DNA from 3 places in the Vibrio tapetis subsp. tapetis genome. Region 2 is predicted to be linked to each of the others. Evidence: riboswitches for the same ligand, from Rfam matches in the RefSeq annotation. Region 2 holds a riboswitch; each other region holds the start of a gene.
The links. A riboswitch is a leader RNA that binds a small molecule or an ion and turns the genes downstream of it on or off. The one in region 2 is predicted to bind cobalamin.

Region 1 (5,859 bases), on a different replicon from region 2:
ATGAGTGAAACCTAACACATATTCCTTATATCGATTCAGAGTTAGGAAAAAGTTGCGAGTGATAAGTAAGTTTTAATCAGTGAATTCTTACAACGGATCTATTTGCAGGTGACCGATGTTGATAATGAGTACTAGAGAGCTTGCCATTGGTATGTCCGTAGGAACCAGAATAAGCGGATAACCCCTTTACTTTATTGAGGTGTAACTTTATTGTTCTCGCTAAATTTACGCTCATTACTCAACCGAGATCAGGCTGAATGTCGCAAACTCGTATCCTCCTTGTTCGCCATGCAAAAACGCAATGGAATTTAGAATCGAAATTGCAGGGGTGGAAAGACAGTAAACTCAGCGCTTCTGGGAAGCGTCACTTCCAAAATGTTGATTTTTCCCGTGCGGTTCATTTAGCTAAGACTGAACATCAACCTTCGCATCCTCCTATCTATTGCAGTGATTTAGGCCGAGCCTTGTCTTCGGCTCGAATTATCGCAAACCAAGTGAATGGTTACCTTATTCCTAATGACAACGTTCGCGAAAGGCGTTTTGGCGAATTAGAGGGTAAGCAGGTAACCAATCAAGTCTATTGGGATTGCTACCATCGGCGTTTTGATCAACCCTTTGGTAATAAGTATGGGGCGGAATCAGATTCGGACTTTGAATCACGTATTGCGAGTTTTCTGAATACGTTAATAAAGAGACACCCATTTGAAACGGTTTGGGTCGTAAGCCACGGAGAATGGATACGAACCGCGCTTAATCTTGCACATGGGCGAAAAGGCTGGGAAATTGGCGAGGGCATACCGGAAAACGGTCAAATTACATTGTTAGATATGAAATCAATCAAATAATCGGTTTATAGTTCTCGTCATATCCATTACAATCCATCTGGTTATTATAAGTAATGTTTTGTTTTACAAGACCTCAACGGACGTTGAGCAGGGAATTAGGTGAGAATCCTAAACTGTACCCGCAGCTGTATGCGATGAGTATTATCAAGGCCACTGACTCTAAGATCGTGAGTTGGGAAGGCGATAATGCGTTTTAGTCGTGAGTCAGAATACCTGTTACTAACCTTTGCATCATCTGCAAAGGACATGGAATTTTCGAATACTGGGCGGGGCTACTCAGTGAAAGCCAAATTTACTGCATAATTGTCTTTAAATTATAGCAGGGCGCGGCAGTATTCGACTTTCTGTAACTCACGGTTTTGACGCTTTTATAGGCCGACGAACGAGACAGACAGGCGAGACAATAGCGCGGTGTTACACACATTTTTATCGACTTTACCCATTGCTATTTTACAACGAGCTTGCGCTTTTTTAAGCGTTAGAGCGAGCGTTTGCTTATGGGAACCCAACCCATGGTAACTCCGTCTTCGGTAACTAAGCCTACGGGGCTCCAGTCCTCAGTAACCAAAGTCAAGCGCTCTAAAAATCGTTCGGATCTTCGAACTGGTTTTACGACGGGCGCATGCGCTGCTGCCGCGAGTCGAGCTGCCGTCTATGGTTTATTGCACAACACGCCTCTTGAACACATCACAATTACTCTCCCAAACGGCGAACCCGCGACATTTGCATTACAGCGATTTGATATTACCCCGCAGGGCGTACTGACGGGTGTCATTAAAGACGCTGGCGATGACCCAGATTGCACCCACGACGCTGAAGTTCAATGTTATTCAACTTGGGGTGAGAAGCCCGGGTTTGAGGTTGATGGTGGTGTGGGGGTGGCAAGAGTCACCTTACCAGGCTTAGAGCTTCCTGTTGGTGTGGCGGCCATTAATCCTGTGCCGCTACGTAATATTCAGGACATGGCACTTTTAGAATGGGCTCAGGCCTCCCAAGAGCTGAAGTTGGCACAAGGCATGCGTTTAGAAATCCGCGTACCTGATGGCGTAGAGCGCGCCAAGCAAACCATAGGTCCGAGACTTGGTTTGATAGGCGGGATATCCATTCTGGGTACTCGTGGTACTGTGAAACCCTATTCAACGTCGGCGTTTTCCGCCTCTGTTAGGCAGTCGGTACAAATTGCGCAAACGAACGGCCAGCGCCACGTTGTGCTGACTACCGGATCTCGCTCTGAAAAATCCGCCATGACCATGCTGCCAACACTTGATTCACTTTGTTTTATTCAAGCGGGTGATTTTGTTGGAGTGGGGCTACGAGCATCGAAACGCTACGAAGTACCAAAAGTAACCGTTGTCGCCATGATTGGTAAGCTCGCCAAAATGGTGGCCGGTCATATGATGACACACGTATCAGGCCGTGCGATTGATTTTTCTCTGCTTGCTGACCTAGCCGTGCAATCCAAACTCGATGCCGATGCATGCGCGCAAATACGCCAAGCAAACACCGGAAGACACGTGTTGGATTTATGGCGAGAAACCAACCACCAACCTTTTTTAGACCTTTTATGCCAACAAGCAGCGGAGCATGCTGCTGTGTACGTTAAACATGCGGTGACAATTGAATATCGACTGATTGATTTTAATGGTGAATTGTTGGCGAAATATTGTGTTCAAGGCTTAGGGCTTAAGGCATAAGGCGGGGGAAGAAAAAGCTATGGGGAAATTGAGATATGAGCGTTTGGAATAGTCACACGGTTGATGAACAAAATTAAGGAATAGTGAAATGGAAAAGATGCGTCAAATGACTCAGCAAGGCCGTCAAATAGAGAGTGATTCGTTCACCATTATTGATGACGAAATCGAACGCTTTCATGGTGGTCATTGCTTTACTGCAGAGCAATGGAACATTGTTCGTCGCGCCATTCATACCACCGGCGATTTTGAATACGCTGATTTGTTTAAATTTAGTGACGATGCCGTGGCATCGGGTATTGCCGCGTTGCAATCGGGCGCACCCATCATTACCGATGTGAGCATGATCGTCACGGGCTTAAATAAGCCAAGACTCAATCACTTTGGCAATGAAGCGAGTTGTTTTATATCTCATCCAGATGTCATTCGTGATGCAAAAGCAACGGGACAAACGCGTGCAATCCATTCTATGCAATACGCTCGCGATAATGGGTTACTTGACGGCGCAATCGTTGGCGTCGGTAACGCACCCACGGCATTGTTAGAGCTACTAAGAATGATCGAGGTGGGCGAAGTAAAACCTGCGTTGGTGATTGGTATTCCTGTCGGCTTTGTAAAGGCAGACGAGTCAAAACAAGCTCTATACGAACAAAATAAAGTGCCGTTCATTGCGAGTTTAGGGCGTAAAGGCGGCAGTCCATTAGTGGTGTCGACCATTCATGCCCTGCTTGCTCAATCTATTTAATTGCCAGATAGGAGATCATCTAGATGGTGTGTATTGAGCAAAAAGAAGCGGCTGTGACGGTTATCGGCGTGCCGGAAGATGGCTGTTTAAGCTTGACGAGCAGAGCGGTAAACAGGGTAGAAAAGGCTCGTGTATTAGCAGGTAACACGCGCTTACTTGAATGGTTTCCCCAATTCAAGGGTACGGTACTGAACATGGAGGTCGGCTTTTCGACATGGCTTGCTCAAGTACTGGAAGAAAGCGAAGAAGGCGGTGTGGTTGTGTTGGCTTCTGGTGATCCTTTGTTCTTTGGCATCGGCAGCACATTATTAAAACGTTTACCCAATGATGAACTGCGCTTTATTCCTTCTCCAAGTTCTATGCAATTAGCTTGCAGCCGCATTGGCCTTGCTTGGCAGGATGCAAAATCCGTTTCACTGCATGGACGATCCCAACATTACGGCTCAATTCAAGGGCTGTCCAGTCAAATGCAGCAGGGTGATTTGTTTTGCCTATTAACAGACAAACAGAACCACCCGGCTCGCATTGCCAATCATTTACTGAAATTTAATAACGCGAATTGGCAGGTTTGGGTAGCAGAAAACTTAGGTGGAACCACGGAAAATATATCCGAGTGGACGGTCTCTTCACTGGCAGAGTCGGAGCGTGAATTTGACTCCCTTAATGTCGTGATATTGAAGCGCCACCTAAATCCCGATATTCAAGCATGGGGTGGGTTAGGCCAGTACGCGAGCGATGATGATTTTGAAAAACGCATGCCAAAACGTGGCCTGATCACAAAGCAATCAGTACGCCATTTAGCATTGTGTAGCATGCGAATCAAACCAACGGATGTGGTGTGGGATATAGGCACAGGTTCGGGCTCCGTCGCGATAGAAGCCGCTAAACAATGCGCTCAAGGTCAGGTGTTTACCCTTGAGTCCAACCCCGATTGCTACCCGTCGATTGAAGCGAACATTCAAGCGCACAGTACCGATAACGTGACGTTAGTGAAACAAAAAGCCCCGTTAGGGTTAGATGACTTACCGCAGCCATCTAGTGTGTTTATTGGCGGCAGTCGTGGGCAAATGGACAGCATTTTGGATACCGTTTGGCAACGGCTCGCCAATAAGGGCGTATTAGTGGCATCGGCGGTAACTGTAGATTCCGTATCTGAAATCTACAGTTGGGCAAAACGTCATGGTGTTGCCGTACAGGTGCAGTTGGTATCGATTTCAAATGGGGTGCCTTTAGCGCATTACACCCGTTATCAAGCGGATAACCCCATCCACCTGTTCATCTTTAACAAATAGAAAAGAACAACAGCAGCACTCGACCAAACCGAGTGTGACCGTCACAAATTCAAGCCTGCGAGGTCTCCACTTTCGCAAGGCAAAACAACAGAATATTAAGAGAAAGTAAATCATGACATTAGGAACTATGTACGCCATCGGAGTCGGAACAGGTGACAGCGAACTGTTAACGCTAAAAGCGCATCGCTTGTTATCTGAAGTGGATGTGGTGGCTTTTCCCGAGAAAGACTTAGGTTCTAATCATTCATTCGCAAAGCAGATTGTTGCTGGTGTTCTAGAAGAAAGCGATATGCAGGGGCAAATTTGTTACCTGCATTTTCCAATGACTCGAGATCCTAGCATCAACATGCCAGCATGGCGTAAAGCGGCAGAAACTCTGGCTGAGTATCTTAAGCAAGGTAAGTCAGTGGCGTTTGCAACCGAGGGGGATCCATCGGTGTATAGCACGTGGGCGTATCTTCAAGAAGAACTTGCAGAGCTACTACCTGCATTAAAAAGTGAAATCATTCCGGGCATTACGTCGATTACTGCGATTCCGTCTCAGACTCAAATCCCTTTGGCGGATGGTCAAGAGCGCTTTTGTGTTGTACCAGCAACATGGGGTATTGAATGCTTAGAGCGCCTGTCTAAAGAGTTCGACACAATCATGCTCATCAAAGCGGGTCGTGTTATTCCTAAATTGATCGAACAGCTAACCAAACTTGATCTACTGGAGTGTGCAACTTACGTATCTCACGCAACAACAGATAAACAAGAAATTTACTGCAACCTCAGTGACGTACCGGAAGAAAACCGCTACTTCTCTATGGTTCAAATCTCTATTCGTTCACGCAGAGGCGTATTACGCGGCACATCCGAGGCGCAAAAATGTAAGGCGTTAGATTCAGCGATAGAACCTGTGAGTGAGCGCAATGGGGTAAGCAAGGACGAAGCCGCATGAAAATAGCCATCTACGCCATCACTCTAAATGGAGCAAAGCAGGCCAAGCGGTTAGCATCAACCTTACCTTTTGCGGATGTGTTTGTCGCCCCAATTGGCCAAGAGGCCTATGAAGAGGCTCAAACGTTAACCTTACCGCTTTCAAGCTTTTTGGCGCCTAAGTTTAACCAATACGATCACCACATCTGCTTTTTTGCAGCGGGCATTGTAAGCCGTATGATTGCGCCATTATTACAAGATAAACGCACTGATCCGGGCGTGTTATGTATTGATGATCATGGTCATTTCGTTATTCCTATGTTGTCTGGACATCGAGGTGGCGCAAATAGCCTTGCTTGCCAAGTGGC
Region 2 (5,859 bases):
CGAGCTAATCATACTGCTTCACTATCTATTCGCCAATCTTTGCCGTGTATCTTTGGTGAGTAAAGCGTTCACCAGAATCTAGGTTATTGAAGACAACATTCAAATGGCCATCGAAACACGGTGCGCTGGTAACTAATGTGTGAAACTCACCATTTTCACCGCAAGAGTCAACTTCACTAGGTAAGTCTTCAAGAAGTGTTTTGCTATACCATTGCCCACAGAAACTCCTATGTAACCGCTCATTGTCCGTAGTAACGAGAAAGGTTTTAATGTTTCTATCTATGATTTCATTCGCGAGTTGCTGGCTATCTATTCCTAACAATGGAAATACACATTTCCAACCCGCTTTTTCTATATAGCTCTTTCGGTATTCCACAATGCCATTGCAGAACATGTCACCGAATGCGACGGCTTCTATATCAAGTCCCGAATGTTCTAGACCTTCAACAACGCTGGTTTGGTAGATCTCGTTAGACGGGAAGACTTCAGGTAATTCGATGGTGATCAATGGTAAGCCAGTCAATTTAGCCTGCATTGCAACGACATCAATGGGCGTTACTTGAAAGGGGACTTCGTTACCAACATAAGTGGTGTATAGCCCAATAACCTGATAACACGGATCTTCTAGTAGCTTGATCAGCGTTAATGTTGAGTCTTTACCTGATGACCAGCTCACGATCACTCTTTTTGGTTTGGTCATTTGGTATCTCCATTTAGGAAAAAACCGCCCGTAGGCGGTTTTGATATTCTAGGTCGAATTAGAATTGGTAAGCTGTATTTAAGTAGTAAGCACGATCTTGAGTGTTATACTTATAAGCTGTTTCATACTGCTCGTTAAGTAAGTTATCAATTTTAGCTCGAACTACCCAATTAGGGTCGACTTGGTAAGACAAGGACCAATTAACCAAGCTATAAGGAGCTAGCTCCGTTGTGTTTTTGGTATCATCAAATCGCTTACCTTGGTATTGGTAAGATAAATCCGTCCGAATAGCATTATATTCATAGCTAACAAACCACTTCGCCACGAAATTTGCTCGGCGATTAAGCTTCTTAGTTTGAATGTCTTCCGGCTTGCCCCAGCCTGCAACGTTCACTTTATTCTTATGATCTAAGAAATCCATTGATACTGAGTGACTTAAATTACCCGTATCAAATGTAGAACTGAGTTCGATTCCTTTAATATGTGCGTCGGAGTTTTTAAGGTCTTCACCTTTAGACTGATAATTAATCAAGTTAGTGATTGTATTTGAGTATCCAATCACTCGAAAATCAGCTAATTCAGTGTACACTTCCGCGCCAGCTTCAAAGTTAAGTGACTCTTCAGGCTGTAAATCCTCATTCCCATAACCAGGCCAATATAAATTATTATAGGTTGGTGCTTGGAATGCTGTTCCGCCTGATGCTACAAATCTAATATTTTGGTTTAGCTGATAACCCGCACCTAACTGCCAAGTAGTATTCTGACCGTAAACACTGTTTCCATCTTGGCGAATACTCGCTTCTAGCTGAGTACTATCAAAACCCCACAGAGATGAAACAAATATAGCTTGATTACTTCTACCCGTTTTTCCGTATTTTTGATACTTACCGCTGCTATAAATATTTGAGTCTGCGACTGAGTCCTGAGTAAAATCTAAGCCTGCATTCATAACCCACTGAGCGTTAATCCGATATATATTAACGATACTAGCAGCATGCCTTTTAGTCACAAGATGGCTTCCGTTTGTCGTGCCACCAAAATTATCACTGCTATCTTTGTTGGTCGATAACGACAAAACCGAACTAAAGCGACCTATATCGTAAGTAATTGACCCTGCGTAATTATAAAGCTCTGATTCTTGCTCATCAGGAGCCTTACCATCATAGCTTTCATAGTCACTATTACTATGATGATAGAAGCCCATAAAATTGGCCGACCAAGAATCAGAAATAAGAGTTCCGACTTCAAAGTTTACGTCCTTACGACTATAACCATCGTTATCTGGTTGGCTTGGTCCTGTCCCGCCTACATCAAACCCTTCAGCCGCTTCAGTATTTACGGACAGATTAAGCCACGATTTATCCCCTAGCTTACCGCTATATCCAGCACCAGCCTGACGATATTTGTCTGACCCCAGCCCCGCTTTAATAATTGCAGTATTTTCACTAGCACCAGAGCTCGTAATAATGTTTATAACACCGCCAATAGCATCTGCTCCGTAAACTGCTGCTCTAGCACCTTTAACTAATTCGATTCTCTCTACACCAGCAAGAGGTATCGCGGTAAAGTTAGCACTTCCTGTCGTAGCGCTGCCTATTCGTACACCGTTATAAAGAACCACTACATGATTAGATGCGCTGCCTCGAATATAAACAGAACTTGATTGGCCTCGGCCACCATTCTGAGCAACCTGTACTCCGGGCAAAAGCGCAAGAGCCTCTGACAGAGACTTTATTTGAAGGTTTTCAAGTTGATCTTTGGTGACATACTCGACTGTTGCAGTCACTTTTCCTACTGGCTGCTCAAAACGGTTCGCTGTCACGACCATGGTTTCTTGAGTTTGAGATTTTGGAGTGGAATCTGCCGCTTCTTGTGCGAAAGATGTAGGGATGTGTGTCATCAGCGACGCCACTGCGGCCGCTAAAACTGTTTTGTTCATTATTTAGAGTCCTAAATTCGCGAGAAATCCTCACCCAATGCCCGTTAATTGTTTTTTTATAGGTACATTAGGTGTTTTTATTTACTGGCAGATATTCGGACTTAAGAGCATGCCTATAAACTATAAGCGCCTAGTACCTCACTTCCCACTTAGCAAGCTAAACAGTGTTCGGGTCTTACCCAAGGTATTCGTTCTCTATTACCGCTGCGCGTCAGTTCTGGATTTTCACCAGATTCCCTTTTCAGGCTCACAATCTGAAGCATTGAAACAATGTTCATCTATGGGCCACCAGCATGGGTACGGATAGTAGTGTGACCTGTGTCTGTTGTCTAGATGTTATTGCTATAAGCTATTATGTTAACTGCACCCGTCTATATGTTGAATTTAGACACTAAAATCACGCAAAACTGGACAAACGAAGTGGATTGAATAAAATCTGCGCTCCTTGTTTCTAGAAACCAATAGGCATGACCTCATGGCAACACTTGATGTGAACCCAGACCGCTACCGCGAGCAACTGGAAGAGAAAACCGAACGTCTTACGCAGATGTTTGCACCTTATAACGTGCCTGAATTAGAAGTTTTCGAATCACCAGAACAACATTATCGCATGCGCGCTGAATTTCGTGTTTGGCATGACGGTGACGACATGTACTACGCCATGTTCAATCAAGAAACCAAGGAAAAGTATCGCGTTGATCAATTCCCTGCCGCAAGTCGTCTTATTAATGACTTAATGCCACTGATCATTGATGCGATGAAAGACAACCCGACCCTACGTCATAAATTATTCCAAGTGGATTTCTTATCGACATTAAGCGGTGAGATCCTTGTGTCACTGCTTTATCACCGCCAGTTGGATGATGCTTGGATCGCCGATGCTAAAGCACTAAAACAGCGCCTTAACGACGAAGGCTTCAATTTGAATTTGATTGGCCGTGCTCGTAAAATGAAAATCGTACTCGATCAAGACTACGTGATTGAAAAGCTCAACGTGAACGGTGACAGCTACATCTACCAACAAGTAGAAAACAGCTTTACTCAACCTAATGGCATCGTTGCTCAGAAGATGTTGGAGTGGGCTGTCGATTGCACCCAAGACAGTCAAGGCGATTTACTTGAGCTTTACTGTGGCAATGGCAACTTTTCTCTGGCTCTTGCGCAAAATTTTGAACGCGTTCTGGCGACTGAACTGGCGAAACCATCCGTTGACTCAGCACAATTTAATATTGCGGCTAATAAAATAGACAACGTTCAGATTGTTCGCATGTCAGCAGAAGATTTTACTCAAGCAATGGAAGGTAAACGAGAGTTCCGCCGCTTGAAACAGCAAAACATCGATTTAAGCAGCTACAACTGCAACACCATCTTTGTTGATCCACCTCGCTCTGGTATGGACATTGACACCTGTAAAATGGTGCAAGGATACGAGCGTATTATGTACATCTCTTGTAACCCTGAAACACTAAAAGAGAACTTAGACGTACTTGGTGAGACCCACAACATCACCCGTTTTGCTTTATTTGATCAGTTCCCATATACCCACCACATGGAAGCGGGCGTATTTTTAGAACGAAAAGCATAAACTGAAAACGCAAAATGCAGATGTTAAAAAGCCGCTAGTGATAGCGGCTTTTTTCATTCTTGTTGTGTACTTAGCTAAGCTTATTTACACGGCTAGCCTTGTTTGACTATATAACCCAGTTTTTTACCCACCCAAAGCATCAATATCAAGGTAACTAGAATGGCAAAGAAATTCGAACCTGTATCTGGATACTGAGCTTTTAAGAATGCCGAGTAACCAAATGCACCTACGAAGAAACAACCTAAGCCCACTAATGGGATTTCTTCTGCAACCGGATTACGTAAGTACTCTTGATATAAGCTTTGAACAGCCAAAACCAAAGCGATCAGAGGAAAAATAGAGAACGAAACTTCGCTAACTGTTAATCCTGCTAATAATGCGTTACCACACATACCTGCTACCAAAGCTAAAAGTAGCGTTTTCTTTTCTGAGCCGAAGTCTTTTTGAGTTGCTTCATTAGACATTGTTTAACCTGCCTTACTATTTAGTTGATTCACGTTCTTTTCGGTACAAGAATGCACCTTTTGCAATAATTCTTAGTTGAACGACTAAGCGCTCAACTTGTTCCTTTCTTGATTCTGAGTCTAAATCTAGTGATTCCGCCCCAGAACTGAATACTAACGTTACAGACGCTTCAGCTTGAACAATCGCTTCTTCTCGAGCCATGCCCGTTGACACCAAATATTCTGTTAATTCGGCTGCGAAATGCTGCATCTCACGAGCAACTGCTGCACGGAAAGCCGCGGATGTGCCTGAGCGCTCACGTAGCAATAAACGAAATACGTTAGGGCTACTTTCAATGAACTCCATAAATGTTTCCACTGAAGTCCGAATAACACTGCCTTCTCTTACAATGCGCTGCCTTGCTTGGCGCATTAGTTGGCGTAACAAAAGGCCTCCTTCGTCGACCATCGTCAAACCCAGTTCATCCATGTCTTTAAAGTGGCGATAAAAAGAAGTTGGAGCGATTCCCGCTTCTCTGGCCACTTCACGCAAGCTTAAATTTGAAAAGCTGCGATCAGCACTTAGCTGTCGAAAGGCCGCGTCGATCAATGAACGGCGAGTTTTTTCTTTTTGTTGAGCTCGGATTCCCATGAATTTTCTACTTTGTCTTTAGTAATTTTGCACACGCACTGTCGCGCATCCAATTACTATACCGTGAAAGTAACGGCTGTCCATTTGTAGGCAACGACTACTTTACGGATTTTTGTAAGAATTGCTGATTCAACAGCAGGAGTTATTAGCCACTTCACAATTTCTATTGCAGAAGCAACGTGATCCCTTCCACTGTCTGATAGCACAAACATTTATCCATCAAAGGAATAGGTTAAGATAAAGATAATATATTGTTAAGCACTAAGCAAAAGGCAGAACTATGACCTCGACTCACTTTGACGCAATTGTAATTGGCAGTGGCCCAGGAGGCGAAGGTGCTGCTATGGGTCTCACCAAAGCCGGGCTCAATGTTGCGATCATCGAACGTGAACCTAATGTTGGTGGTGGTTGTACCCATTGGGGCACCATACCTTCAAAAGCATTGCGCCACGCAGTTAGTCGCATCATTGAATTCAATAACAACCCACTTTTCTGCCATAACAACAGCAGCCTCCACGCTACATTTTCTACCATTTTGGA
Region 3 (5,859 bases), 1.4 Mb from region 2:
AAGGTTAAGCCAAGGTGCAAATTGCTGATATTGAGCATGACCAAAGACCCAAGACCCATAACCTAGCATGACAATCGCTGCAGCTAAGGCCGTACCTGCGCCTAAGCCAGCTAAGCCAAAACCGAGTGGAAAAGCGAGCAGGTAACTCACTGGAATATTGAGAGCAACGGTTGCAACCGACATCAACATAATGGAGCGAGCATTACCAAGCGCACTGGTCAATCCGCGAAGTACTAAAAGAAGCAGCGATGGCAGCATCGACCATTTCAGCGCATCAACGTATTCCATTGCAAGGTCTATGATTTCTTGAGGTTGCTGAGCCAATGCAAGCACATTAGGTGCAAAAGCAAAAAGTGACAACAGAACAACCGAGAGAATCACAGACAACAAGACAGCCCCTTTGATCGCAAGACGGATTTGTTGATTGCCAAACTCGGGTCTCGATATGCGCTGCCCATACGCAATGGCGATGAGGTTAGCCACACAGCCCACGGTGCTACTCGCAATCATAAAAATGAGAAAGAATACAGATGCCCCTAAGCCACCGGCAGCAATGGCGCTAACACTAATGCGAGACATCATCCAAACATCAGTTAATACCAATGCCATAGCAATAAGTTGGGAGATAACCAAAGGGAATGCGAGAGAGAGAATGTTTTTCATGAAAGCTCCAAGTTGAATTCGGAACTTTAGATGATTAACTATTCGCACTCAATTAATATTTATGCCACTCTGGTATTCCCTAAAGGAATGCGAATTTAATATGACGCCATACACAAATTTGCCATACTCACATAATGGCTTGAAAGCATTTGAATCTGTCGCTCGATTTATGAGTTTTACTCAAGCCGCTGATGAGTTGAATGTGACTCAAAGCGCCGTCAGCAGGCAAGTAAAGCAATTAGAGCAAGACTTAAATACGCAATTGATCGAGCGTAAACATCGTTCTATTGAATTGACAATTGAAGGGCTGCAGTTATTTCAAGCCTTGCGAGAGAGTTACTTATCGCTTGAAACGTTGCTCTCCTCTTGGCAAGAACCAAAACGAAAGCGTATTGTGATTAAAGCGACGCTCAGTTTTGCCACGCGGATTCTGATTTCAAAAGTAAGAGAATTAAACGAACGTTACCCTGAGCATGAGATTGTGATCATTCCTTCTATTGAAGAAGATGAGTGCTTAGAAACGCCAGATTACGATTTATTGATATTCCATACTCGCATTCGAGAGCGTTATCAGGGGAGAAGTAATATGTTCTTTTTACGAGACGAATATATGGCTCCTGTGTGCGCATCTAACGCTGGGGATGTGGCTTCGATATTGGCGATGCCACGGATTCACTCAACGCTTGATCACCATGACTGGAAAGTGTGGTTGGCTGAGGAAAAAAGAGAAACTCTGCATCCTGTAAGAAATACCACCTTCTTTACTTTAGATCTCGCGTTAAGTGCTTGCTTATCAGGGCAGGGGGCGACCGTGACGGATTTGTTGTTAATCTTGCCGGAACTTGAGCGTGAATACTTCTGTTGCCCGGAAGGGGTAAGAGTACAAAATAGTGCGTGGCAATATTTGGGTCATCAGCGAACTCATACGCCAGAGATCAATGACCTGATCGAGTGGTTAAAACTAGAGACAGAAAAAGAATTGATGCAGCTAAAGCGGTTAGCGAATAAAAATAGTTGGAGCGGCGTGGTTTCCGATTAGTGAAAAACTGAAGCGTCCACGGAGCACAATGTGGTCCGTGAATCACTATTAGACTTCGTTATATAAGCGTTGTGTAATGAATAAAGAGTGTTTGTTTGCATTTGCAAATTTGGCGATAGCCAATATTCCTAAATCGATGAAGGGTTCAATCAGAATAACGCTCATGTAAGCGAGCCCAAAGCTGGCAATAGACTGCATGTTTTCTGCGCCCATTCCTTGACCGTACAGCGCCCAAAATGCCACCCAAATGACAATACCGCCCTGATAAGAAACCGAGAGTTTAAATGCTTGGTTGAATGTCAGATCAACGTATGCGGTTTGTTTGTGAATGACTTTTCTTGCCAGTAAAGACATGGCAAAAAGTGGGACGAGTAACGTGGTTACATTCATACCAAATTGGGGTAAATCGAAGGGGGCGAACAAAAAACCTTGAACTAACAATCCAAAAACTAGGCCAATTCCCGTCGCCGCTGCTCCAAAGATTAGAAACAGAGTCGAGCCGAGTATTAGATGGACTTCAGAGACACCAATCGCATGGTGAGGTAATACTTCGAAACAGCCAAAGACCAGCAGCGTGGTCACTAATGAGCGCAACGCTAGCGAAAGTGCCCCTCGGATATTCATTTCTTGCCAGTAAATTGTGGCGAGATAGCCTAACGCGCCCGTTGCGGTGGCGTAACTTAGTATGATTTTTTCTGGGCTGACAAGCCCCGGTTCAATATGCACAGTAAAGCTCCTTGGTTTTACATCCCCGTAAAACAGCCGTGAGTATGTGGGATTGAGTCAGTCTTCGGACTTAGCGCTACAAACAGCCTTCCCAGCCAGTGTGCCAGTGGCAAGTTATTGATTCTTCCATGATGCGCGTACCGTTGCGGGGGCAGTGACTATAAAACTCATCCTGAGTTACCAGTCTTCCTATGGCAATGATGCCACTCAATCCCTTGATGTTGAAAGTAAACTTTCCGTTGCAGTATATTCCCAGGCTAAATAATTATGATGATATCAATCAACAAATACGTTGTCTGGCTCAATGAAGTCGCGAAAGTTATATGGGGTGAGTAAGAAAATAGGGGGGGATGAAAAGATCTCGGATGAGATGAATAAGGCCAGACGGCGAGCTACGTCTGACCTTATCGAGCACTTAAGCCTGAATTAGAGCGGCATCAGCAACGATTTTGTTGAAGTCCATTCGTGCAGCTTGCGCTTTTTCAGACAATTCTTGTTTGCTGGTTTTAGCCTCCAGCACTCTATCAAGTAGAGATTGCAGTTCAGTCTTCATCTCTGCAGGCAAATGATGATCTTCAAATTCACCCACCTCGCAATGCTCTAAGGCATAAGCTCGAATACGTTTTCTCATGTTCATCACATCGGTCAGGGCTTCGCGCTCGTACTCTGCGGCTTCTTGCGCGGCATCACGACTTTTCTCAAAGCGAGCCAAGGCCATTCCTTCTGCTGACCACGGATCCATCTCTGGCAGCTCTTCAATGTTAATGGTTGGTTCGACATAATCTTCTTGATGGCGAAGATCTAGGGAGGTAGCCCTAACCGCCGAAATCATTAGCATCACAGAGATACCCAGTAGAGGCAGCCCGCCTACGATTGCGGCCGTTTGCAGGGTGCTTAATCCACCGAGGAACATTAATACCGTCGGTAAAAGAGACAGCGTAAATGCCCAGAATAGTCGGTTCCAACGCATTGGTTCTTCCGTCACATCGTTCTGAACTACTGAAGCCAAAATGTAGGAGATCGAATCGAATGTGGTCGCGGTAAAAATCACACATAACAGGGTAAATACTGCAATGACAAGGGTGCTCATTGGCAGTTGGTCTAACATAGAGAAAATAGCTTTAGTTGCCCCTTGGTTGTTCAAAATCTCGACGACGTCTAACTGCCCTGAAAGCTGCAAAGACAAACCGTAGTTGCCTAAAATCATAAAGAATAAGAAGCAACCTAATGAACCAAAGAAAATGGAACCCGATACCATTTGCTTAATTGTGCGGCCGCGCGAAATACGAGCAACAAACAACCCCATGCTTGGTGCGAAAACTAACCACCATGCCCAGTAGAAAATGGTCCAATCTTGTGGGAAATGGGTATTGTCAAAGGTGCCATAGCCACCGAAAGGTTCGGCCCATGTTGCCATAACGAAGAAATTAGAAAGCATACGGCCGAGTGAATCTAGACCGGTTTCTAACATGAAAATAGTGGGCCCAACCGCAAGGACGAAGCCAAGTAAGCCCATGGCTCCCCAGAAGTTGATATTGCTAAGGATCTTAATGCCTTTCTCAAGCCCAGCGTAAGAGGAGTAAGCGAAGATTGCTGTACACACCAATAACACCGCGATTTGGCTGATGGTTGTTTGTGGGATACCAAATAAGTGGTGCAGACCCTCACCAATTAATGGGGCCGCTAGACCCAATGTCGTGGCAGCACCACCAAGTAAGCCAAAAATAAACAGCACATCAATGAGTTTGCCTAATGGGCCTTTACTGCGTTCTTCACCCAAAACCGGCATTAATGCACTGGATACCTTTAATACAGGTTGTTTACGGACATAGAAAAAATACGCGATAGGCAGAGCAGGGATCAAATAGATAGACCACGCAATAGGGCCCCAGTGAAATAGGCCATAAGTTGCGGCCCAGCGAACGGCTTCTTCACTGCCGGGTTCTAGTTGAAATGGCGGTGATTGATAGTAATAAGCCCACTCGATACAACCCCAATAAAGAATACTGGCGCCGATACCACCGCAAAATAGCATTGCAGCCCATGATGCGGTTGCGAATTCAGGTTTTTCGTCAGCATCGCCTAGTTTGATTTGGCCCATGTCACTAAATATGACGTATATCATAAAGAAGAAAGCACTGATCCCAAGGGCAAGGTAAAGAAACCCAAGTTTGTCAGTCATGAACGTTTTGGCGATCGCGATCCAGTGTGCTCCTTGTTCAGGAAACATGATTAAAGGAAGGGTAACGGTAATTAAAAGGGCGATGGCACCGAAAAAAGTCGGCTTATCAATAAGCGCAAAAGGTTTGCTCACGGTAGATATCCATTAATAAGAATAGATTATTATGGAGCTTATGGGGAGTTATCGACAAACACAGTTATTTGTTGAAAGGATAAACAACTGTGTTTGGTATTTGATACTTAGGCAGCCAGTTCGTTGTAGAAAATGATCTCTGGTTCCTGGCTGAGTAGACCTTCAAGGCTTATTAGTAGAGCGGTAAAGTGTTCTGCTTTGCAGTGCTCATCATATGTAGCTTGATCAGCAAATTGTTCTTGGAATGTGAACTTTGCGCTGTTGCTTTTCGCTTGAAATAATTGATAGCGTAAATTGCCAGGCTCAGCACGAGTAGGGGTGAGCATACCTTGTAATAAAGTGCGTAATTGATGCTCGAGGCCAGGTTTAGCGTGAAAAGTAGCAGTCAAATGAATCATTTTGGGTTCCTGTATTTTAATTATGTAATGGGCTATTGTGCTGGCTTATTGATAGCGGCCTTGGCGTTGAATAAATTCAACCTTGTATCCATCAGGGTCTTGGATAAAGAAAAACGTGGCCAGATGTTTTTCTTTATGTGAAAAGGTTTTAATGTCGCCAACTTCTATATTCTGCTGGACTAAGCGTTGGTGTGTTTGTTCAAGATCGCCAACACTTACGGCCAAGTGACCATAGCCATTACCAAGCTGATAGGGTTCTGAACTATCGTGGTTGTGAGTGAGTTCTAGTTCAAAACTTGATTCATCGTTAGCGAGATACGCGAGAGTGAAATCTTTAAATTCAATTTGTTGTTTAACTTCAAGTTCAAGAACTTGGCAATAGAAAGCGAGTGAAGCTTTGAGATCGCTGACTCGTATCATGCTGTGGATCAGTTTGGTCATAGTATCCCCTTAATATGAATGACTTATGATAAAGACAGACATTCATAAAAAGGTAGTACTGGGGTGTGACGTAAGAGCGCAATAAGAAATTATTGCAGTTCGAGTTGTTGCTTGACGATATCAATCACATCGTTTGGTTGGCGCAGATAAATCAAACAAGTACAGCGCAACAATGAAGTAAAGTTAGCAACATCGCCTGCATGGTCTAATGCTTCGTTATACAAATTGCTTAAGAAATGAGAAAGACGCATTTGTTGTTTGGCCGCAATTTCTTCTAG

Region 1: linked by a shared signal. The riboswitch ahead of VTAP4600_RS23655 (cobalt-precorrin-5B (C(1))-methyltransferase) and the one ahead of VTAP4600_RS16200 (TonB-dependent receptor domain-containing protein) in region 2 are both predicted to bind cobalamin.
Region 3: linked by a shared signal. The riboswitch ahead of VTAP4600_RS09865 (energy-coupling factor ABC transporter permease) and the one ahead of VTAP4600_RS16200 (TonB-dependent receptor domain-containing protein) in region 2 are both predicted to bind cobalamin.

The regions. Positions count from the first base shown of each region.
Region 1 covers NZ_LT960612.1:1,486,690-1,492,548, forward strand. The annotation lists gene VTAP4600_RS23650 (histidine phosphatase family protein) at 258-845, shown strand; cobalamin riboswitch at 880-1,080, shown strand; gene VTAP4600_RS26035 (hypothetical protein) at 1,214-1,354, opposite strand; gene VTAP4600_RS23655 (cobalt-precorrin-5B (C(1))-methyltransferase) at 1,358-2,539, shown strand; gene VTAP4600_RS23660 (precorrin-8X methylmutase) at 2,628-3,281, shown strand; gene cbiE (precorrin-6y C5,15-methyltransferase (decarboxylating) subunit CbiE) at 3,305-4,573, shown strand; gene cobI (precorrin-2 C(20)-methyltransferase) at 4,686-5,513, shown strand; gene VTAP4600_RS23675 (cobalamin biosynthesis protein) at 5,510-5,859, shown strand, end outside.
Region 2 covers NZ_LT960611.1:3,591,185-3,597,043, reverse strand. The annotation lists gene VTAP4600_RS16205 (Dph6-related ATP pyrophosphatase) at 26-700, opposite strand; gene VTAP4600_RS16200 (TonB-dependent receptor domain-containing protein) at 759-2,639, opposite strand; cobalamin riboswitch at 2,709-2,947, opposite strand; gene trmA (tRNA (uridine(54)-C5)-methyltransferase TrmA) at 3,115-4,224, shown strand; gene VTAP4600_RS16190 (YijD family membrane protein) at 4,317-4,688, opposite strand; gene fabR (HTH-type transcriptional repressor FabR) at 4,705-5,319, opposite strand; gene sthA (Si-specific NAD(P)(+) transhydrogenase) at 5,600-5,859, shown strand, end outside.
Region 3 covers NZ_LT960611.1:2,224,254-2,230,112, reverse strand. The annotation lists gene VTAP4600_RS09875 (MATE family efflux transporter) at 1-663, opposite strand, end outside; gene VTAP4600_RS09870 (LysR family transcriptional regulator) at 764-1,702, shown strand; gene VTAP4600_RS09865 (energy-coupling factor ABC transporter permease) at 1,751-2,428, opposite strand; cobalamin riboswitch at 2,467-2,654, opposite strand; gene VTAP4600_RS09860 (BCCT family transporter) at 2,844-4,742, opposite strand; gene VTAP4600_RS09855 (putative quinol monooxygenase) at 4,850-5,140, opposite strand; gene VTAP4600_RS09850 (VOC family protein) at 5,186-5,581, opposite strand; gene VTAP4600_RS09845 (ribbon-helix-helix domain-containing protein) at 5,671-5,859, opposite strand, start outside.